Methylotuvimicrobium sp. KM2: one gene and its partner. The protein of the gene in region 1 binds, or shares a complex with, the protein of each later gene. Links are inferred from orthologs where the notes say so. Each region holds a gene or a part of one and is shown on either strand. Other genes may lie near its edges.

The links.
Region 2: the proteins of eno (region 1) and WJM45_RS16055 are in contact, whole or in part, in a solved structure (PDB 2FYM), measured with the Escherichia coli proteins. The link is inferred for Methylotuvimicrobium sp. KM2 from one-to-one orthologs.

What each region holds. Positions count from the first base shown.
Region 1 is NZ_CP150634.1:2,861,662-2,870,155, reverse strand. What follows is about bases 1-2,878. They hold eno (phosphopyruvate hydratase), read left to right. Parts: upstream 1-738; coding sequence 739-2,019; downstream 2,020-2,878. Other genes in these bases: ispD (2-C-methyl-D-erythritol 4-phosphate cytidylyltransferase), read left to right, coding at 2,490-2,878; ftsB (cell division protein FtsB), read left to right, coding at 2,074-2,352; kdsA (3-deoxy-8-phosphooctulonate synthase), read left to right, coding at 1-729. In the rest of the region: more of ispD, read left to right, coding at 2,879-3,185; ispF (2-C-methyl-D-erythritol 2,4-cyclodiphosphate synthase), read left to right, coding at 3,182-3,655; tRNA pseudouridine(13) synthase TruD, read left to right, coding at 4,404-5,426; WJM45_RS12045 (undecaprenyl-diphosphate phosphatase), read left to right, coding at 5,430-6,224; WJM45_RS12040 (Smr/MutS family protein), read right to left, coding at 6,183-6,749; 5'/3'-nucleotidase SurE, read left to right, coding at 6,824-7,564; WJM45_RS12030 (protein-L-isoaspartate(D-aspartate) O-methyltransferase), read left to right, coding at 7,581-8,240; WJM45_RS12025 (YqaA family protein), read left to right, coding at 8,243-8,494. UniProt on the Escherichia coli protein: Catalyzes the reversible conversion of 2-phosphoglycerate (2-PG) into phosphoenolpyruvate (PEP). It is essential for the degradation of carbohydrates via glycolysis.
Region 2 is NZ_CP150634.1:3,825,796-3,840,059, forward strand. Bases 6,291-9,246 are described here. They hold WJM45_RS16055 (Rne/Rng family ribonuclease), read left to right. Parts: upstream 6,291-6,651; coding sequence 6,652-8,841; downstream 8,842-9,246. Other genes in these bases: WJM45_RS16060 (ion channel), read right to left, coding at 8,949-9,246. In the rest of the region: WJM45_RS16020 (PilZ domain-containing protein), read left to right, coding at 1-268; DNA repair protein RadA, read right to left, coding at 305-1,687; WJM45_RS16030 (response regulator transcription factor), read right to left, coding at 2,075-2,746; WJM45_RS16035 (PepSY domain-containing protein), read right to left, coding at 2,991-3,257; signal peptide peptidase SppA, read right to left, coding at 3,367-4,350; WJM45_RS16045 (HAD-IA family hydrolase), read right to left, coding at 4,360-5,013; 23S rRNA pseudouridine(955/2504/2580) synthase RluC, read right to left, coding at 5,188-6,147; more of WJM45_RS16060, read right to left, coding at 9,247-9,761; dnaE (DNA polymerase III subunit alpha), read right to left, coding at 9,933-13,427; rnhB (ribonuclease HII), read right to left, coding at 13,767-14,264. UniProt on the Escherichia coli protein: Endoribonuclease that plays a central role in RNA processing and decay. Required for the maturation of 5S and 16S rRNAs and the majority of tRNAs. Also involved in the degradation of most mRNAs.

The DNA of each region.
Region 1 (8,494 bases):
CTGAAAGAAATCACGGCTGAATTGGGTATTCCGTTCATCTATAAATCGTCTTTCGATAAAGCGAATCGTTCGTCCCTGGAAAGTTTTCGCGGCCTCGGTTTCGAGCGGGGATTGGCCATTTTGCAAAAGGTCAAGCAGCAAATCGGTGTGCCGGTATTGACTGACGTTCATGAAGACACTCCGCTGAAAGAAGTCGCCGAAGTGGTCGATGTCGTGCAGACGCCGGCATTTTTATGTCGGCAGACTAATTTTATTCAAAGCGTGGCCGAATTAGGCATACCGGTCAATATTAAAAAAGGCCAGTTCTTGGCGCCCTGGGACATGGCCAATGTCGCAAACAAAGCCAAAGCGACTGGCAATCAGCAGATCATGGTTTGCGAACGCGGTGTGTCGTTCGGCTATAACAACCTGGTATCGGATATGCGCTCATTGGCCGTTATGCGAGATACAGGTTGTCCGGTCGTTTTCGATGCGACGCATTCGGTGCAATTGCCGGGCGGGCAAGGTTCTTGTTCCGGCGGGCAACGCGAATTCGTTCCGGTATTGGCAAGAGCGGCGGTAGCGGTCGGTGTTTCCGGGCTGTTTATGGAAACGCATCCGAATCCGGCCGAGGCGCTTAGCGATGGCCCTAATTCTTGGCCTATGCACCGCATCAAAGAATTACTTGAAATTTTAATCACCTTGGATCGGGCTGTAAAAGCAAGCAGTTTGATCGAAACAACTTTATAAGGAACCCTAATGGCTGAAATAGTAGACATTCGTGCAAGAGAAATTTTGGATTCACGCGGTAACCCGACGATTGAAACCGACGTGGTTCTGTCTTCAGGTTTTATCGGTAGCGCCATGGTGCCTTCCGGCGCATCGACAGGCGAACGTGAGGCAATCGAATTGCGTGACGGCGATAAATCGCGCTATTTAGGTAAAGGCGTGTTGAAAGCAGTTAATAACGTCAATACTGAAATTCGTTCCGCGATCCTTGGCATGGACGCAGGCGATCAGTCTGCTATCGACCAAAAGATGATCGAATTGGATGGTACCGAGAACAAAGGTCGTTTAGGCGCTAACGCGATTCTGTCGGTTTCAATGGCGGCCGCGCATGCCGAAGCGAAAGACGCGGGTCTGCCTTTGTACAATTATATGAACACCAGTGGCGAATTTATCATGCCGGTGCCGATGATGAATATCATCAATGGCGGTTCGCACGCCGACAACAGCGTCGATTTGCAAGAATTCATGATTCTGCCGGTCGGCGCGCCGAACTTCCGTGAAGCGATTCGTTACGGCGCGGAAGTATTCCACAACCTCGCGAAAGTACTGAAAGGTAAAGGTTTGGCAACTACGGTCGGCGACGAAGGCGGTTTTGCTCCGAATCTGTCTTCGAACGAAGAAGCGATCGAAGTCATCCTCGAAGCGATCGAAAAAGCAGGTTACAAAGCAGGGCAAGACATCTATCTGGGTATGGATGCGGCCAGTTCCGAATACTACAAAGGCGGCAAATATGTGCTATCTGCGGAAAACCGGAGCTTCACGTCGGAAGAAATGACCGATTTCTTTGTCGAATGGGTCAAAAAATATCCGATCATCTCGATCGAAGACGGCCTGGATCAAAACGATTGGGCCGGTTGGAAAATTCATACCGAGAAGCTGGGCGGCATGATTCAATTGGTCGGCGACGATCTGTTCGTGACTAACCCTAAAACTCTGAAAGAAGGCATCGAGAAAGGCATCGCCAATTCGATTTTGATCAAGGTTAATCAAATCGGCACCTTGACCGAAACGCTCGATGCGATTCATACCGCGCAAGCCGCCGGTTATAGCGCAGTCGTTTCGCATCGTTCCGGTGAGACCGAAGATACGACGATTGCCGATCTAGTCGTCGCGACCGGAACCGGTCAGATTAAAACAGGATCTCTGAGTCGTTCCGATCGTGTTGCCAAATACAATCGTTTGATGAAAATCGAGGACGAATTGGGTTCTAAAGCGAAATACGCAGGCCGCAGTGCATTCAAAATGCTCTGATTTATCTGAAAAGGGGCGGCGTTTTTGCCGCCCTGATTCAGGATGGGCCGTCCAATGAATAATTTTAAGATTCTCGTCGCGGTGCTGATTGCGATCATCGTGCATCTGCAGTATCGCCTTTGGTTCGGCGACGGAGGCATTGTTCAGATCAATCAATATCAAAGCCGATTGGATGAGCTCGCGATGCAAGTCCAGGAAAAAAAGGAACGCAATGCGGCCCTTTACGGCGAAGTTCTCGATTTGAGAAAAGGACAAGAAGCGATCGAGGAAAGAGCCCGCTATGAATTAGGGATGATCAAGGAAGACGAGACTTTTTTTCAGGTTCTGGAGTAGCTAGAAAGAAGTGAAAGCCATCGCCGAGACGCGCTGTTACGTTTTTAATGGGTTTCGGCTTCCGCTTTTATCCCTACTGATCTTGTCCCCAGTACTACTTGGGCTCTGCCCGCGCATAGATTATTTAACGTTAATTAATGACAAATACTCGATCCATTTGGGCGGTGGTGCCGGCGGCGGGAGTCGGTAAACGAATGCAGGCCGACCGCCCCAAGCAATATCTCGAATTAGCGGGCAAAACTGTCTTGGAGCATACGTTGACGCGTTTGTTGCAAGCTAATGTTTTTGCTGCAGTTGCTGTGGCGATTTCTATCGAAGATCCGTATTGGCCGGAACTGGCGATTTCGAAAAATGAGCATGTGCAGACCGCACCGGGCGGCAAGGAGCGTTCGGATTCAGTGCTTTCTGCGTTACAGGCGATATCCGGACGAGCATCTGAACAAGACTGGGTATTGGTTCACGATGCGGCGAGACCTTGTATTACTGCCGCCGATATACGGTTTCTGATTGACTCATTGCAAGATGACGAAATAGGCGGAATTTTGGCGCTGTCGTCGCATGATACGCTAAAAAACGTCCAAGGCGGCAGTATAGTCGGAACCTTGGACAGAACGCATATTTGGCGCGCATTGACGCCGCAGATGTTTCGTTACGGACAATTGAAACAGGCGCTCGAAGCGTCGGTCGGCAATCCGGCCGTGACCGATGAGGCGAGTGCGCTCGAATTGCTCGGTTTTCAACCCAAGATCGTCGAAGGCCGTCCCGACAATATCAAGATTACCCGACCCGAAGACTTACCCTTAGCGCAATTTTACCTGGAGCAACAACAATGATCAGAGTCGGTCAAGGTTACGATGTGCATCGTTTCAAGGAAGGCGGAGACGTTATTTTGGGTGGCGTGAAGATTCCTTATGAAAAAGGTCTCGACGCGCATTCGGACGGTGACGTCGTGCTGCATGCTTTGTCTGATGCGCTTTTGGGCGCGGCCGCGTTAGGCGATATCGGTAAGCACTTTCCCGATACCGATCCGAGTTTCAAAGGCGCCGATAGCCGTGTATTGCTTCGCCATGTTTATCAGGTCGTGCAAAATAAAGGTTATTTTCTCGTCAATGCCGATATTACGATTATTGCCCAAGCGCCGAAAATGGCTCCGCATATCGAGGGGATGTGCCGTAATATTGCTGAAGATTTGAACGTCGAACTCGACTGTATCAATGTCAAGGCGACCACGACCGAAAAGCTAGGTTTCGAAGGCCGCGGAGAGGGCATTGCCGTCCAGGCAGCCGTATTGATTGAAAGGTAGGGCGACGGAGATAGAGCTAGCCGGATTTGTAACCCAGTCCTGCAGTCGTTATTCAAACTTGTAGCAGGGCAAACCTTAAACCTAGAAAAAGCATTTCACCATGAGGTTCATGAAGAATAAAAAGGTAGTTCAATAATTTGCTATACGTTTGTATAAAACTTCCGCTCACCAAAAGGCTAGCGATAAAGTTTAAGTAATTTCTTGAAATTCTTTATGTGCTTTACTGTGAAAGTTCGTAGATTTTGGTTCTTTATCTAATTTTTCGATAGTCGAAGCTCGGCAGAGCAAATGCCGGTTCCGGAGAGGGTGCGGTTGCTCGACCGACAGGCGTCGGCGGCAGGGAAAGCCGCCGTCGAGCCTACATGGATGTATTCACGGCGTCCTGTCGGGCGAGTGACCGCGCCCTCTCCAAGCCTCGTACTTTCATTTGCCGGGACTTCATGAACGTTAGGATGAAAGATTATTTTCTCAAAGCCGGATAATTGCCGCAATTACCTTGGATACATCAGCAAGAACTACTCCCTTTTGATCGAAAAAACCGTCTAAGAATAAAAGGTGTGGGATGTGTCTATCGAGGACCGCCGTAAACCCTTCCATGGGGGCTTGACGGCAGCTTTCTCTGCTGCCGACATCCTCGCTAGCCACACCCCATACCTTCATAAAGTTAGCCATTTTTTGACTATAAAGGGAGTAGTTTGATCGACATCATCCAAGTCTCAATAGTTAAACCAACGGATCCCTCCTAGTCTTGAAAACCGTCGAAATACCACAGTGGCCCTATGCCTACGGAGGTCCCTCCGGAACCGGAAAGATCCGCATAGAGCCGGAAGATTTCATCGTTAAAGAAATGCTGTCGTTCGAACCTTCGGGCGAAGGCGAGCATGTTTTTTTGCTTATCGAAAAAAAAGGCGAAAATACCGAATTTGTGGCGAGACAACTGGCTCGTTTTGCCGGCGTTAGGCAGCGCGATATCGGTTATGCCGGCTTGAAGGATCGTCATGCCGTCACGACGCAATGGTTCAGTGTGTGGTTACCGGGCAAAGAAGCGCCGCAATGGTCCGATTTCGAATCGGAAACGATTACGGTTCATCGGTCGATACGTCATGCCCGTAAATTGAAACGCGGCATCTTATCCGGTAATCGTTTCGAACTATTGATTAGAGATTGGCAAGGTGACGAAAGGCGGCTTGAAGATCAGTTGAGTCGGATCAAGACCCGCGGTGTGCCGAATTATTTCGGCGAGCAACGCTTCGGGAATCTCGGGCAGAATGTCAATAAAGCTCTGGCTCTATTCGAAGGCGCTAAGGTTAAGCGTGAACAACACGGTATTTACCTATCTGCGGCACGTTCGTTTTTGTTCAATCATATTTTGGCCGAGAGAATCAGGCTAGAGAGTTGGAATAAACCGGTCGATGGCGATGTTTTCATTGTTGACGGCTCCCGAGGGTTTTTTAAAGTCGACCAAATCGATCAATCCATTTCTAAACGGGTCGACGCGTGCGAAATTCACCCGAGCGCTGTGCTTTCCGGGCAGGGGGCTTCCGAAGTAGCGGGTGAGGCTAGGGCGATCGAATCCGCAGTGATCGAACGTTTCGATTTTATAGGTCGCGGTTTGTCCAACTGCGGCCTGGAAAGCGCTCGCAGGGCGCTTAGGATGTGTGTGACAGATTTAGAGTGGCGTTTTATTTCGCAGGACACATTGCAACTAAAATTTACTTTACCGGCGGGTAGCTATGCGACCGCTTTGCTTCGAGAAATTATAGAGAGTTAAATCATGGATATTATTCAAGCCATCTCGTTGGCTTTGCTACAGGGGTTGACTGAATTCTTACCGATTTCGAGTTCCGCGCATTTGATTTTATTGCCGGTTATTTTGGGTTGGGAGGATCAAGGGCTCGCATTCGATGTTGCGGTGCATGTCGGTACCTTAACGGCTGTTGTAGCTTATTATCGTAAAGATTTATTGACGATCATCGCGGCCTGGTTCGGTTCGTTCACCGGCAATGGAGCTTCGGACGATTCCCGTTTGGCCTGGTATGTGGTGTTGGGCACGATTCCCGTGGGCCTTGCGGGCTTATCGATGCCTCACTCGCTTGAAGAGTCATTGAGATCGCCTCTGGTGATTGCGAGTTCGACCATCGTTTTCGCGATGTTGCTGTGGGTTTCGGAAAAATTCGCTAAAGAGCGCCGGACTGTCGTGACTTTATTCGATGCTTTGCTGGTCGGCGTATTTCAAGCGATCGCATTGATTCCCGGCACTTCCCGTGCGGGTATCACGATCACGGCCGGTTTGTTTTCCGGTTTACAGCGCGAGCAAGCTGCTCGTTTTTCGTTTCTATTGTCGATTCCGGTCATTGCATTGGCCGGTATGTTAAAGGCTTTTGAATTGTTCAAGTCCGATATCGAAGTCATGTGGGACTTCATGGCGATCGGGGCGGCGGTCTCCTGTGTCGTTGCTTACTTAACAATCGGTTGGTTTTTGAAATTGCTGAATCGGATCGGCATGATTCCTTTCGTTTGGTATCGTTTAGCGCTCGGCATCGTCTTGTTCGTCGTATTTATCCGTTAAGCGCAGCAGAACAAAAACCGCCCCCGTGCCGCCTTCTCTGTGGGGCGCGGAACAAAAGGCTTGTACATCCCGATGTTGGCGAAGCCATAAATTGAGGCTGTTTTTCAAAATCGGTAGGTTATCCGGCGAGCGATAGCCCTTGCCATGCACGATACAGACGCAACGAAAACCTTCCTCCACACAACTATGCAGAAAGCGTAATAGTTGCTTTTTTGCCTCGTGGCTACTCAGGCCGTGTAAGTCGATTTCGGCATCGAGTCCGTAATGCCCTTTCCGCATTTTTCGCAAAACATTTTTTTGTAAGCCGGGGCTTAAAAAGCTTAGGCTATCCTCGAGACTTAGCAATTCAGTGACCAATATTGATTCGTCAAGCGATTGAGCATTATCGACTGAACGTTTAGCGGGTATGGGTTTGGGTTTAGGTGTGGTGCTCAGGTGCAGTTTGTCGCTGTCTATCGATATGACTTTCCCGACTGTTTGGCGAAACAGATCCCGATCTTCTTGTGTTAGGCTTTTTTTTCTCACGTTAGCTGATTTAAATACGATAAGTTGTTAATATTAGGGATTTTATAAACTATTTGTGCGCGGGGCGACTTAAAATGCATATTTTGTTGAGCAATGATGACGGCTATCTGGCTGAAGGCCTGAATGCATTGGCGGATGCATTAAGCGATCATGCCGAAATTTCGGTTGTGGCGCCGGACCGAAACCGCAGCGCGGCCAGTAATTCACTGACTCTGGAAAGACCGCTCAGGGCTTACCAAACCGCTAACGGTTTTATTAGAGTAGACGGCACGCCGACCGATTGCGTTCATTTGGCGATCACCGGTTTGTTGGCGAAAGAGCCTGATATGGTATTTGCCGGAATCAATCACGGTTCCAATTTGGGCGATGACGTACTCTATTCCGGCACCGTGGCGGCGGCGACCGAAGGCCGGTTTTTAGGCCTGCCGGCTGTGGCGATTTCGTTGGTCGGCAATAATCCGAGGTATTTCGATACGGCGGCGCAAGTTGCGGTTATATTACTACAAAGATTGATAGAAGAGCCTTTGCCTCAAGATAGTATTTTGAATGTCAATGTACCCGATATTCCTTTTAGCGAGCTTAAAGGATTTCAGGCAACGCGTTTGGGTCAACGCCATAAAGCCGAGCCGGTGGTCAAAAGTGTCGATCCTCGGGAAAGACCTATTTATTGGGTCGGGCCGCCAGGAGTCGAACAAGATGCGGGGCCGGGAACCGATTTTTACGCGATTAAATCGGGTTATGTTTCGGTTAGCCCCTTGCAAGTCGATTTGACGCGCTATGAACGTATAGGCGCTTTAGAAAATTGGTTGCCTTAGGAGAAATATAATAATGATGATGCTTAATGTAAAAGGAATAGGCATGACTTCCATGCGAACTCGGGAGCGCATGGTGGGGCGTTTGAAGGAACAGGGGATCACCAATCATAAAATTCTCGATGCGATGCGTAATACGCCGCGTCATTTGTTCGTCGATGAAGCACTCGCTAGTCGAGCCTACGAAGATACCGCTTTGCCGATCGGTTATAACCAGACGATATCTCAGCCTTATATTGTCGCTAAAATGACCGAATTGCTTCTGGCATCAGGCCCGCTTGCCAAGGTCCTGGAAATCGGTACCGGTTGCGGTTATCAGACGGCGGTGTTGTCGCAATTGGTTGATTATGTTTATACAGTCGAACGGATTCAGCCGTTGCAGAAGAAAGCCAAAAATTTGGTATGGAGTTTGAAACATAAAAACATCAGCTATTTGCACAGCGATGGCGGCTGGGGATGGCCGGAACATGCTCCTTACGATGGGATTTTGGTAACGGCGGCTCCGCCCGAAATTCCCGAAATGCTGCTACGGCAACTGGCTGTCGGCGGCGTGATGGTGATTCCGATCGGTCATGCCGGCGGACAGGAGTTACAACGGGTTACGCGAAACGCATCAGGATTCGAAGTCGAAATCCTGGAGTCGGTCAATTTCGTGCCGTTTTTGTCGGGCAGGGAATAAGCATGTTTCAAGCGCTATACGATAAGACGCTATCGTGGTCCCGGCATCGGCATGCCTTGAAGTATCTTTGCGCTTTGAGCTTTGCAGAATCGTCTTTTTTTCCGATTCCGCCCGATGTCATGTTGGCGCCGATGGCGCTCGGTCGTCCTCAATACGCTTTCCAATTTGCGCTATGGACCACGGTATTTTCGGTCTTGGGAGGCATCTTTGGTTATGCGATCGGTTTTTTTATGTTCGACCAGCTTGAGCCTTGG
Region 2 (14,264 bases), 960 kb from region 1 along the record:
TTCATTGAAGGGCTGCCTGCTTCGCTTCGATGGCCCTTGGCAAGGCGACTTGGAAAAGATTTATATGCTCACATTCAGTCTTTCCGAGGACTACACCATTGCAATGGCGCTAAGCATATCGCATATCGTCGATGACACCGCCGGATTTAAATGTGAACACATCGACATCGACAGCATCACACACCTGAGACGCCTGGTTGAATTGAATCTTGGCGATAGTGAATTATTGGAACGAGACTTACTTGCGCTGAGCGAGCTTGAACTTTGAGCAACCTCCAGGCTATAACCGCGTGGAACAAGGCCGTTAGCACTCAACCTCGCCCAATACATCCAATGCCTCGGCCAAATTAGCAACCGGGTAAATCCTTAACCCTTCAACAGCTTTTTTAGGAGCATTGCTCTTTGGTATCACCGCCTTCTTAAAGCCGTGCTTGGCCGCATCGTTGATTCGCGCTAAACCGTTCGCAACCGGTCTAATTTCGCCATTCAAACCCAGTTCTCCGAAAAAAAACGTATCATGCGGAATGATTTTATCTTTCAAGCTGGATACGATCCCGACCACAATCGCCAAATCGGAACTGGTTTCGGTAACCTTGATGCCGCCGACCACATTCGCATAAATTTCATCATTGGCGGTAAATATTCCGCCGTGTCTCGATAATATCGCCAGCAACATCGCCAATCGGTTCTGATCGAAGCCTACTGCCAAGCGCCGGGGATTACCGTATTGACACTCGGTGACCAATGCTTGAATTTCAACTAACAATGGCCGGGTACCTTCCCACAGTACTGTCACAACACTACCCGAGGACGGCTTTTCTGCCCGGTTTAGAAACATCGCGGAAGGATTTTTAACCTCTTTGAGACCGGTACTGTCCATCGCAAAAAAACCCAATTCGCCGACGCTACCGAAACGATTCTTATCGGCTCTAAGCACCCTGAACCGAGCATCGTTAGTCGACGACAACACCACTTGGGTATCGACAATATGACTGAGCGTCATTGGCCCCGCCAACGACTGATCCTTGGTGACATGACCAACCAAAAACACCGAGACATCATGCCGCTTGGCATATTGAGTCAGGTAACTTGCCGACTCCCTAACTTGAGATACCGACCCCGGTGCCGAGTCGGTATCTTGGGTATACATGACCTGTATCGAATCGACCACTAAAACCTGCGGATTGATGTCGTCCAACACATCGCACACGTTCTGCACCGAAGTTTCCGCAAGCATGTTGATCCGCTCACCTGACACATTCAGTCGGTGAGCCCGTTCGGCGATTTGCTGCAAAGACTCTTCGCCTGAAACATAGAGCACATCGATCCCGCGTCGGGCCATGTCGGCAATCGCCTGGAGCAATATGGTACTCTTTCCAGCCCCCGGCGCGCCGCCGATTAGCGTAACGCTGCCTCTGACAACACCGCCTCCCAAAACTCGATCGAACTCGGAAATGCCGGTCGACAGTCGCTCCGCCTGAGCCAAATCAACATCGGACAATGCTTGCACGGACGACCTAACCCCGGAATAACCGTCCGTTCTTTTATTCCGCTCGGATTTTCCCGCACCTAGCCTCACTTCCTTAATTGAATTCCATGCTCCACAGGCAGTGCATTGCCCGTTCCAACGAGGGTAATCGGCACCGCATTCCTCGCAGACGAAGGCTGTTTTAGTTTTTTTACTCATATGGGATGAAAAATTACTCCCTTTATACTCAAAAAATGGCTAACTTTATGAAGGTATGGGGTGTGGCTAGCGAGGATGTCGGCAGCAGGGCAGATTTTTGCTCCATGCAAAATCTGCATTCACGCCATCCCTGGCGTTCGATTGCTGCCGTCAAGCCCCCATGGATGGGTTTACCCAGCACCTAAATTCCATAGCCCATTGGCTATGTTTAATGTCATGGCTAATTTAGGTGCTGGATGAATTCCATAGTCCATTGGCTATGGGCAACTATCTGAGATAATTTAGGTGCTGGGTGAACGGCGGTCCTCGATAGACACATCCCATACCTTTTATTCTTAGACGGTTTTTCGATCAAAAGGGAGTATGCAAGCAATAGCCTGCTTATCCTTACTCTTGCGGGATACGATAACCGCGCCCGCGCAATGTTTCGATCGGCTTACTTGTCCCGTCGGGATCAAGCTTTTTTCTTAAACGACCAATAAAGACTTCGATCACATTACTATCCCGATCGAAATCCTCTTCATAGATATGTTCAGTCAATACCGACTTTGATATGACTTCGCCTTTACGAAACATCAGGTACTCAAGCACTTTGTATTCAAACGCGGTCAATTCGAGCCTCTCGCCGGATACCCTGACTTCTTGCGCGGCAGTATCCAACTCGATATTCGCGTGCTTTAAAACAGGATGGGCCTTGCCTCCGGAGCGCCTAATCAAGGCATTGAGACGAGCTAACAACTCTTCGTAATGAAAAGGCTTGACTAAATAATCATCGGCGCCGGCTTCAAGCCCTTCCACCTTTTCCTGCCAGCGGCTTCTTGCGGTCAAGATCAATATTGGAATTACCACCTCGTCTTTGCGCAAGCGTTTTATCAATTCGATGCCTGAAAAATCGGGAAGGCCTATATCGACGATGGCCGCATCGACCGGATATTCCTTACCCAAATAATAACCGTCACTGCCTTTATTAGCCGTATCAACGGCAAAGCCCTTATCGGTCAAAAATTTTTTGATTTGTTCGCACAGAATTAATTCGTCTTCAACGACTAAAATACGCATCGGTCACTTCCTTTTAGGATCGAGTATGAAAAAACTTCGATAACTGCAGGAAGGGGGTTCGGTGGCTCGATTGACAGGTGTCGGCGGCAGGGCAGATTTTTGCTCCTGCAAAATCTGCATTCATGCCATCCTTGGCATTCAGATGCCGCCGTCAAGCCTACATGGACGTATTCACGGCGCCCTGTGCGAGTCACTGTACCGCAGCAAAGCCTACTACTTGTAGAAGTCATTTTGTGCATGCTCCTTACCTATCCCTACCTAATAATCGCCCTGTTTCGGCATCGATACGCTGATATTGTATTCTGCCGTCGGGTGTCAGGATTTTGATGACATGAACCTTTCGGCCTTCAATCGATTCGGTTTTAGCCCCCAGCACTTTGACTCTGCTATCCTGACGAACTTGCTTGGTCGCTTCATCCAAACTTACCATCGCGACCATAAATTCGCCCCCGAATGAAACAGAGACAGGTAATAATGCGGTCATCAATACCACTTTGATTAAATTTGTCATTGCTAATCCAGCACCTTAAATTAATATTCGCATTTTGCCTTAAAAGCGACCAAGGCAATGAAGTAGACCGAGCTTAAAGGGTTCATCTGAACCCTTACTGAATAAAAGGTTATTGAATCAGCATTTTTTCGCTAAAGATGCCTAGCGACTTACCGAACGACGCACCGATTCTACCCGCCAACTTATCGAGTAAGCGCTCGGGCGGCGTAAAATTAACCAATTTTTCGGCGCCGATAACATGCTTGGCAACATAATTTGCACTACCGAAATCGTCGGCCAGGCCCAATTCAACCCCTTCTTTCCCGGTCCAAACCATACCGGAAAATATCAAGTCAGTCTCCTTTAAACGTGTTCCTCGCCCTTCTTTTACCGCATCGATAAATTGCTGGTGCACTTGACCGAGCAATTTCTGCATGTGCTGAATTTCTTCTTCATCTACCGGTAAAAAAGGGTCAAGCATTCCTTTATGTTCCCCGGACGTTAGTAAACGCCGCTCTACCCCCAGCTTATCGAGCGTATCGACAAAACCGAAACCGTTCATCAACACGCCGATCGAACCGATCAGGCTGGCTTGATTCACATAAATTTTATCGGCTGCCGAAGCGACGTAATAGCCGCCGGACGCACAGATATCCCCCACGACCGATATAATCGGCAAGTCGGGATATTCTTTCTTCAATTCCCTGATTTCATGAAAGATATAGTCCGATTGCACAGGGCTCCCGCCCGGTGAATTGACATTCAGAATGATGCCGCGCGTGCTATTGTCTTTCGCGGCTTGACGCAACCCTTTGATAATGCGGCTCGCATTGGCATCCTTATCCTCGGCAATCATGCCGACCACATCGATCACCGCGGTATGCCCCTTAATATCCAACCCCATCCCAATGTCGTCCTTCCACTTTGGAAACATAATTGCCGCAAAAATGGCAACCAAATACAAAAAAGTCAGCATTTTGAAAAAAATGCCCCAGCGCCTTGCCCTTCTTTGTTCCGTTATCGCCGCAAAAGCTAATTTTTCTATCGTTTCCCGTTCCCAACCGTCTTTCCGTTCCGATTTAGAAACGGCCTGGCTGTCATTATTGCTTTCCACTTGTTAACCTCAAATAAATTCCAGTAATTGTGATGTTTGTGCCAAATTAAATAAAGGGTCGTATTGCCGCAACAGTTCCGGACTATGCGCCCCGCAAGCAACGGCCGCCGAAACAATGCCCGCATTACGAGCCATTTGCAAATCATGAATCGAATCGCCGACCATCAAGGCTCGTTCGGTCGGAATTTCGAGGCGATCGATGATTTCTTGCAACATGACAGGAGCCGGTTTGGATGCGGTTTCGTCGGCGCAACGAGTGATGTCGAACAAATGTTCGGTACCGGTTTGCACGAGAGCCTTTTGCAAGCCTTTCCGCCCCTTTCCGGTAGCCACCGCCAACCGATAGCCACTCGCTCTCAGGATATTTAGCATATCGAACACACCTTTAAACAAATCGGCTCGGCTCAGCTGTTTGGCAAAGAAAGCCTGACCATAATGCTCGATAAACGTATTCCTGGCGTCATTATCGGCTTCCGGGAACAGCTGGCGCACAGCATTATCGATGCTCAATCCGATAACATCCTTTGCCACTTGATCCTCAGGCACCTCAAAACGACATCGAACAGCAGCATTCTGCAAACAATGCACGATCCAATCGATCGTATTGACCAGTGTTCCATCCCAATCAAAAATAATCAAATCAAAGCGTTTAGGAACGAACATCAAACAACTTTTTCAAATGTTGGAAGGGGGGGCGGTGGCTCGATTGACAGGTGTCGGCGGCAACAGGGACAGCTGCCGTCAAGCCTACACGGATGTATTCACGGCGTCCTGTTAAGCGAGCCACCGAACCGCCACAAAGCTTACTGTTTCGAGAAGTTGTTATATGCATATTCCTTAGTCATCATTATTATTGTTAATCAATGCTTCCATTAGCTTCGGCACGGGCGCGGTAATCTGCAATCGTTGACCGGTAACAGGGTGGACGAATTCCAATCGGTAAGCGTGCAAAAACATTCGCTTAAAACCCAATTTTTTGAACGCCTTATTAACGTCGAAGTCGCCATAACGCTCGTCGCCGATGATGGGATGGCCTAGCCAGGCGGCATGAACACGAATCTGATGCGTTCGTCCTGTCTTAGGTGACGCTTCGACCAAAGTCGCATTGGGCAATAGCTTAATGCGTCGGAAAAAAGTTTCGGCTTCTTTTCCCGATCGACTCACTTCGACCATACGCTCTCCGCCTTTGTTGACATTTTTTTGCAACGGGGCTGTAACCACCAATTTTTTTCGCGCCCAACGACCCGCCAAAACGGCCAAATAGGTTTTTTGAATATCGTCGCCGCGAAACAGTTCATGCAGTTTTCGCAAAGCACTCCTTTTCTTCGCAATCAATAAACAACCGGAAGTATCCCTGTCCAAGCGGTGCACCAACTCTAGAAACGGCGCAGCAGGCCTTATTTGCCTGAGCCCTTCGATGACCGCAGAATCCAGTCCGCTACCGCCATGCACGGCAAAGCCGGACGGCTTATTGAGCACCAACAGCACATCGTCTTCATACAAAATGTCATGTTCTAGACTGTGTCTTAATGATTGCGGCACAAATGCATCATTTTCGGTCTCGGCAACGCGTATTGGCGGAATCCTGACGACATCGCCCTCCTTCAAGCGATATTTCACATCCACACGACCCTTATTCACGCGCACCTCGCCCTTTCGAACAATCCGATAAATCCGGCTCTTAGGCACGCCTTTCAGCTTGGCAATCAAAAAGTTATCAAGCCGCTGATCGCAGTTTTCCTCAAAAACTTCAATAAATTGAACGCCCGAATGCGTTTCTTGCTGTACTGATTTCATCGAATAATGATACCAGTATATTTTATGACATGATTCTTTAAATTGATGAGTGCCGTTAACATTGATATATTAGGCCAGTTTATACAACTAAAATAAACGCTCCGTCCGCCTTATGCGATTAGGAGCCCTAAAAAATTATTCGCTGACCAGTTACTAAACGACTGTTCAGTCATTGGAATTTTGGGTTTTATCGTTCGACCCGTGATGAGCGAAATATAATAATTCCTGTTTAGGAAGGATTTTACAAGAAGACAGGCTTGCGCACACCTATTCGCATCGAATAAATCATGCTGAATAAACAATGCAAATTCTTTTGCTTTTCATAACTTAAACGAATGAACGAAAGCAAGCGAGACCGCCAATCATAGGACGGCACACCCCCCCGTCCCGGCCCTAAAAGCCGCGGCATCGTAACAGCCCATACGAAGGTCTAACGCCGATGCGCAACCTGAAAGTCTTAAAAAAATTCTAAACATGGGACAGGAATAATCAAGGATACCTTAAATGAAAAGAATGCTTATCAATGCCACGCAACCTGAAGAACTGCGTGTCGCTTTGGTAGATGGTCAAAAACTTTACGATTTTGACATTGAAGTCCCTTCAAAAGAACAAAAAAAGTCAAACATTTACAAAGGCATTATTACCCGTATCGAACCCAGCCTAGAAGCCGCTTTCGTGAATTACGGCTCCGAAAAACACGGCTTTTTACCCTTTAAAGAAATCGCTCCGAACTTCCGGCAACGCGCGGAAGGCGACACCTCCGAAGGCGGACGCGCATCGATCAAAGATCAAATCAAGGAAGGCCAAGAAATCGTCGTTCAAATCGAAAAAGAAGAACGCGGAAACAAAGGCGCGGCATTAACCACCTACATCAGCCTCGCCGGAACCTATTTGGTATTGATGCCGAACAACCCGAAAGCCGGCGGTATTTCCAGGCGCATTGAAGGCGATACGCGAAATGAATTGCGTGAAGTCATGGCGGCATTGGAGATTCCCGACACCATGGGTTTGATCGTCCGTACCGCCGGTTGCGGCAAGAGCGCCGAGGAACTGCAATGGGACTTGAATTATCTATTGCAACTATGGGAAGCGATCGAACGTTCGGCTAGCGAGCACTCGGCCCCTTTTTTGATATTCCAAGAAAGCAATGTCATCATCAGAGCCCTGCGCGACCATCTACGCGGCAACATTGATGAAATCCTAATCGACAAGGAAGAAGCATTCCACCTGGTGCAAAAGTTTTTGAAACAGGTCATGCCGCACTTTTTGTCTAAAGCGAAACTCTATCAGGATTCGGTACCGTTGTTTAGTCGCTATCAAATCGAATCGCAAATCGAAATCGCCTACGGACGCGAAGTATCGCTGCCATCCGGCGGCTCGATCGTGATCGATCATACCGAAGCATTGACCTCGATCGATATTAACTCGGCACGCGCGACCAAAGGCAGCGACATCGAAGAAACCGCTTTGAACACCAACCTTGAAGCCGCCGATGAAATCGCTCGTCAGTTACGGCTTCGCGATTTGGGCGGTTTGTTCGTGATCGACTTCATCGATATGATGGCCAATAAAAATCAACGCGCGGTCGAAAACCGCTTACGCGATGCGTTAAAAATCGATCGCGCTCGTATACAAACCAGCCGTATTTCGCGATTCGGCTTGCTGGAAATGTCTAGACAGCGGCTTCGACCTTCGCTAGGAGAATCCACGCAACTAATCTGCCCACGCTGTAAAGGCCAAGGAACGATCCGTAATGTCGAATCGGTCGCATTGGCAGTGCTGCGCGTACTGGAAGAAGAAGCGATGAAACCCGGCACCGAAAAAGTCATCGCGCATTTGCCGATCGAAAGCGCGACTTTCCTGCTCAATGAAAAGCGGCCAGCTATCGAATTGATCGAGTCTCGATTAAAAGTCGGCATCGTGATTCTGCCGAGCAAACACCTGGAAACGCCGGCTTACACGATAGACCGAATCAAAGCCAAGGATGCGATCGAGGAAAAACCTAGCTATTTACAAATCAAGGAAGAAGATATTCCGCTTCCTGAGTTCGCGCAACAGATCAAGCCCAAAGCCGAACAAGCGGCTATTAAAGAATTTCTACCCGATGCGCCTGCGCCGGTACAAAATCGCAATACCTCGGCCAGCCTGATTAAGCGCTTTTGGCAAAAATTGGTCGGCGGTAAAGAAGAAACGACAGCCACACCCCAGCCAGCCAAAAAACAGGAACGAAAAGAAGGCGAAGAAAGAACGCAGGGCAAAAAACGCGATAACAAACGTGGACCGGGAAGTCGAAGTAACCGACCTAAAAGGCCCGCCAATAAGCGTGAAACAAAACCTGACGAACAGAAAGAGACCATTACTGAAGAAGTCGCTCAACAATCGGTTGAGCCGGACAAAACGACGAATGAAGCTGTCGAACAACCGGTAAAAAAATCGCCATCCAGAAATGGAAGAAGAGGCCCGAATAGACGTCGTCCTCGGAACCCGAATTACCGAAAACCGGAATCCTCACAACAGGACGAAACCAGCGGACCGAACGTTCCAACTCAAGCCGATGAAGGCCCGAAATCGGCAGAAGTGGTTAAAACACAAGACGAGAAGCCTCGCCGTGAACAAGACGCTACCGGCGCTAAACCGGACAACAATACCGACAGCAAACCCGTTGTTAAATCCGAAAGCGAATCGGACGTCTAAACATTAATCCCTTTTAAACTCACGGTTGCCGGAACCAAAATAACGGCAACCGTGAGGCCTACAGAAGGAACCCCATGAAATTCTCTCGCTATTTCAGTCAAAAAACATCACCCAATAACCCGCTTGGCTAAAATACCGACCAATAACCCGCCCATCAAATAACCTATCGCCATTTCGGACATCGCTAACAGTTTTTGCAGAGAACCGACCGGTACGATATCGCCATAACCGACCGTCGTAAATGTCGTCAGTGAAAAATACAGACAGTCCAAAAACGAGCGATCCATCAAACCCCAAAAAATTGCAGCATAAGCTAACACGAAACCCACAACCCATAGCGCATATCGCGAAAATGAACGACCATAATCGCAGGACCAGCGTAAAAAACAGGCGAATACCGGATAATGCCTATCCAATTGCTGAATACGTTGCTGCGACAAGGCTAAATCATATAACAAGGTTGCCAACGTAAAGTTGACTGCATGCAAATTGACGCCTAAAAAACGCGTGGAACTATTGAAACGCACATTGTCGAGCAAAGCCCTATTAAGTACGGCAAAATCGAATCGCGCACCGGAAATATCGCTCTCCGACAAATAACTGTCGGATAAATTACTGTAGGACAAATCAGCGCCGGACAAATCGGCATAAAAGAAGTCGATGTTCGACAGATCGAGTTTCGACAATTCGGCATTCGGCAAAGGAATACCGCGCAAGTCAAACTGGCCGGCAAACTTGCCGACATGACGCTCCAACGTCTCGCGCGACCAGCGTCCAGCATTTAAGCTATTCAATACACCGAGTCCTGTTGGTTTACGCCAACGCCCGCGCAAGGTTTCCTTCTCCAAGTTGGCGAAATGCTTCCATTCCAAACTATCCTTATCGCTAATGTCGACCGTAGGTCCAATAAATTCATTCATGCATGAATCATAACAAAATCAAAATAACACTAAAACCCCGAACACAAGTGAATAGTGAATAGTGAATAGTGAATAGTGAATAGTGAATAGTGAATAGTGAATAGTGAATAGTGAATAGTGAAATGATTCGGAGTTTAAACTACTTGTCAAGTTCTAATTTCCCCTTTCCCCTCACCTATATCTAACCTCAACAGCATCCGCCCCCAGCAAACGCTTTAACCGCAAGACCAATTCATCCGAAGGATGCACGCGCCATTCATCGCCGAATTGTAGCGATGACTTGGCTGTTGCGGAACGATAAGCAAGTACAATAGGGCAAGAACCACCCTTAAACGGTTGCAGCGTATCATCGAGCTTATCGACGAACGACTTTGCATCGCGCTGTTCATTCGTATTCGCCCACTGCAACGAAAGACATCGGGCATATTGATTCCGTGCGTCTTCGATACTGTATAGTTTATCGACCGTCAATCTCAGCATGCCGCTAAAATCGTCAATCGCAACACCGCCCTCTGCGACCAGCAAGGCATCCTTAGACAATAAATCGCGGTATCTTTCGTAACTGTCGCCGAAAATTGCCAATTCAAGACGGCCGGACCGATCATCCAAGGTCGCAAACCCCATCGTTTTGCCGTTTTTATTTTGCCGCGTCCGTAATTCCACGACTAGTCCTGCGGTGCGCGCCTCCATTTTTCCTCGCGTGCGCTCAACATCACCCAAGATCTTACCAATCTTGCCATGCACGATATGCTTCAATTCCGATTCATATTGCGTAATCGGATGTCCGGTCAAGAACAAGCCCAAGGTCTGCTTTTCGGCGGCCAATCGCTCCGATTCGGTCCAAGGCTCGGCTTGAGTCGTATAGACGTCCTCCTGTATCCTGTCGTCCTCATCGGGCATGCCCAAACCGAACAAGTCGTTTTGTCCGGTTTGGGCCATCTTGCCGTACTGTTCGGCCACCCGTAATGCAATTGGCAATTCCGCCAAATGCGCCGCTCGATTGGCATCAATCCGATCGAACGCACCCGCCCGAATCAAGGCCTCAAGCACACGACGATTGACCTTCCTCAAATCAACGCGCTTGCATAAATCGTACAGCCCTGCGTAAGATCCGTTAGCTTCGCGTTCTTTTAATAAATCCTCGATCGCGGATTCGCCGACCCCCTTGATTGCACCGATTCCATACACGATTTGACCTTTGTCGTTGACCGTGAAACGATAATTCGATTCGTTGAGATCGGGCGGGCAAATAGCCAATTTCATTTCGCGGCATTCTTCAATCAACACCACGACTTTATCGGTATTGTCCATATCGGAAGACAGCACCGCCGCCATAAACTCAGCCGGATAATGCGCCTTCAGCCAGGCGGTTTGATAAGCGACCAAGGCATAGGCTGCCGAATGCGATTTGTTGAAACCGTAGCCGGCAAACTTTTCCATCAAATCGAAGATATAAGTCGCGACGCTTTCCTCGATGTTATTCGCGACCGCACCTTCTGTGAAAATTTCGCGCTGCTTGGCCATCTCCTCGGGTTTTTTCTTACCCATCGCGCGGCGCAGCATGTCCGCACCGCCGAGGGTATAGCCGGCCAGTTCACGAGCGATCTGCATGACCTGCTCTTGATACAAAATAACGCCGTTAGTCGATTTAAGAATCGGCTCCAGCATGGGATGGGCATATTCGGCTTTCGCGCCGTGCTTGACGTTGATGTAATCGTCGACCATGCCGGACTCGAGCGGACCGGGCCGAAACAAAGCCACCAAGGCGATGATATCGTCGAAACAATCGGGCTTGAGCTTTTTGATCAACTCTTTCATGCCGCGCGATTCCAACTGAAACACCGCGGTCGTCTGCGCTTTCTTCAATAATTCATAGGAGGCCGAATCGTCGCGCGGAATCGTGCTAATATCGACGATAGCCTCGCCTATTTGCTGCTTCTTTAGGTTAATCGTCTCGAGTGCCCAATCGATGATCGTCAGGGTTCGAAGCCCCAAAAAGTCGAACTTGACCAGACCAACCGCCTCGACATCATCCTTGTCGAACTGCGTGACCAGGTTGCCGCCGCCCTGCTCGCAATAAAGCGGCGTAAAATCGGTCAACTTGGTCGGCGAAATCACTACCCCTCCGGCATGTTTACCGGCATTACGCGAAACCCCCTCGAGCGATCTCGCCATATCGATCAGCGTTTTGACTTCCTCTTCAGTCTCATACAACTGCTTGAGATCGGGGCTATCCTGCAGCGCCTTAGTCAGCGTCATGCCTATTTCGAAAGGAATCAGTTTTGCCAAGCGGTCGACGAAGCCGTAGGAAAAACCAAGCACTCGACCGACATCGCGCACGACCGCTTTTGCCGCCATCGAACCATAGGTAATGATCTGCGCGACATGGTCGCGACCATAATGACGCGCGACATAGTCGATAACCTCATCGCGCCGGTCCATACAGAAATCGACGTCGAAGTCGGGCATCGAAACCCGCTCCGGATTCAAGAAGCGTTCGAATAAAAGATCGAATTCGATCGGATCGAGGTCGGTAATTTTCAAGACATAAGCTACCAGCGAGCCGGCGCCAGACCCCCTGCCCGGTCCAACCGGAATCGCGTTGTTCTTGGCCCATTGAATAAAGTCGGCAACGATCAGAAAGTAACCGGGAAAGCCCATCTGCGTAATCACTTTCAACTCGGTCTCGAGCCTGTCGTAATAAACCCGGCGGTTCTCTTCTTCGCTACCGGAACCGAAAGCCGGGTGTTGTTGAAGGCGCTCTTCGAGTCCCTGACGGGACACTTCGATCAGATAGTCATCGATCGTCATGCCTTCCGGAACCGGAAAGTCGGGCAAATAATTTTCGCCTAGCGTCAGCTCCAGATTACAACGCTTGGCGATTTCGACCGAATTTTCCAAGGCTTCCGGGATATCGGCAAACAGCCCCTGCATTTCTTCACCGCTACGCAGATATTGCTGATTGGTGTAATCTTTCGGCCGCCGATTGTCATCTAAAACCCGTCCTTGATGAATACACACCCTGACTTCATGCGCATCGAAATCCTCCGGACGAATAAATCGGACATCATTGGTCGCGACGACCGGCAGCTCCATTTGTTGAGCCAAATCGACAGCCGCCGCCACATAGCGTTCTTCCTCGGCTTTACCGACACGTTGCAACTCGAGATAAAAGGAATCTTCGAATAAATGACTCCATCCCTCGGCCAGGCGTTTGGCCTCGTCGACATTTTCCGCCAACAAGGCCCTGCCGATATCGCCGCTCATGGCTCCTGATAAGGCGATCAGCCCATTGTGATTGTCGGTGATCCATTCGCGCTGAACCATAGGCACGCCTTGATGCTGCCCTTCCTGATAAGACTTTGAAATCAATTCGGTCAGCGTCGTATAACCATTAAGGTTTTTAACCAACAGCGTTAGACAGTAAGGCGATGACGGATCGTCTGGATTGAAGATGTGTACATCGGCGCCGGAAACAGGCTTTATCCCTTGCCCTAGCGCGGCGCGGTAGAATTTGACCAACGAAAATAGATTGGATTGTTCGGTAACCGCGACGGCCGGCATGTTCATGTCGGCTAAGGCTTTAATCAGCGGCTTGATTCGAACAATACCGTCGACCAATGAAAATTCGGTATGAACTCTAAGATGAACGAATGAAGGTTGCATGTTGAATGAGGTATTATCGCGCGGAGGCGCAGGGGCGCGGAGAAGTGCAGAACCTAAGCCCTGTTAATCATTAACGAAATGACGCGGCAAAATATGATTTTAGAAATACGGAATGCCCCATGCACTTTTTCAATCCGGTATTATACTCATCGTATATCAAAATTCGGCGCCGGGGTGTCCGTCAAAGGACGCCGTGAATACGTCCCTGTAGGCTCTATGCCAGCTCCATGCTGGCAAAGCCTTTGTCGAACACCCCGACGCCTCCTCTGGCATTGCCGAAATTTGAAGTGGGAAAGGTATAATCTGCGAGCCTCAGCGCCACTGCGCGAGAAATTTTTGTTAGAGCAGAGCCTTAACCGGAGCGAACGATTTTCTGTGAAACGGCGTAATACCCAACTGCATTAATTGTTGCCGATGCAATGGGGTCGGATAGCCTTTATGCAAATTGAAACCATAGCCTGGATAAAGCCGCTCCAAAAACAGCATCTCTTTGTCTCTAGCGACCTTGGCCAATATTGAAGCCGCGGAAACTTCCGGCACATTCGAATCGGCTTTGACCATGGCCTCTCCTGGTAAATCGATCGGGGGATAGCGACTGCCGTCAACGATAATCCAATCGGGAACCGGATCGATCATGGCGATCGCTCTTGCCATCGCCAACAGCGCCGCGTGCAGAATATTGATGCGATCGATCTCGCTCGGTTCCGCCCGCGCCACGGCCCAACATAGCGCATCCCGCCGGATGGTCAACGCCAGTGCTTCACGCTGCTTTTCGGAAATCTTCTTCGAATCCTTCAAACCAGCAATCGGCTTATCCGGGTCTAAAACAACTGCCGC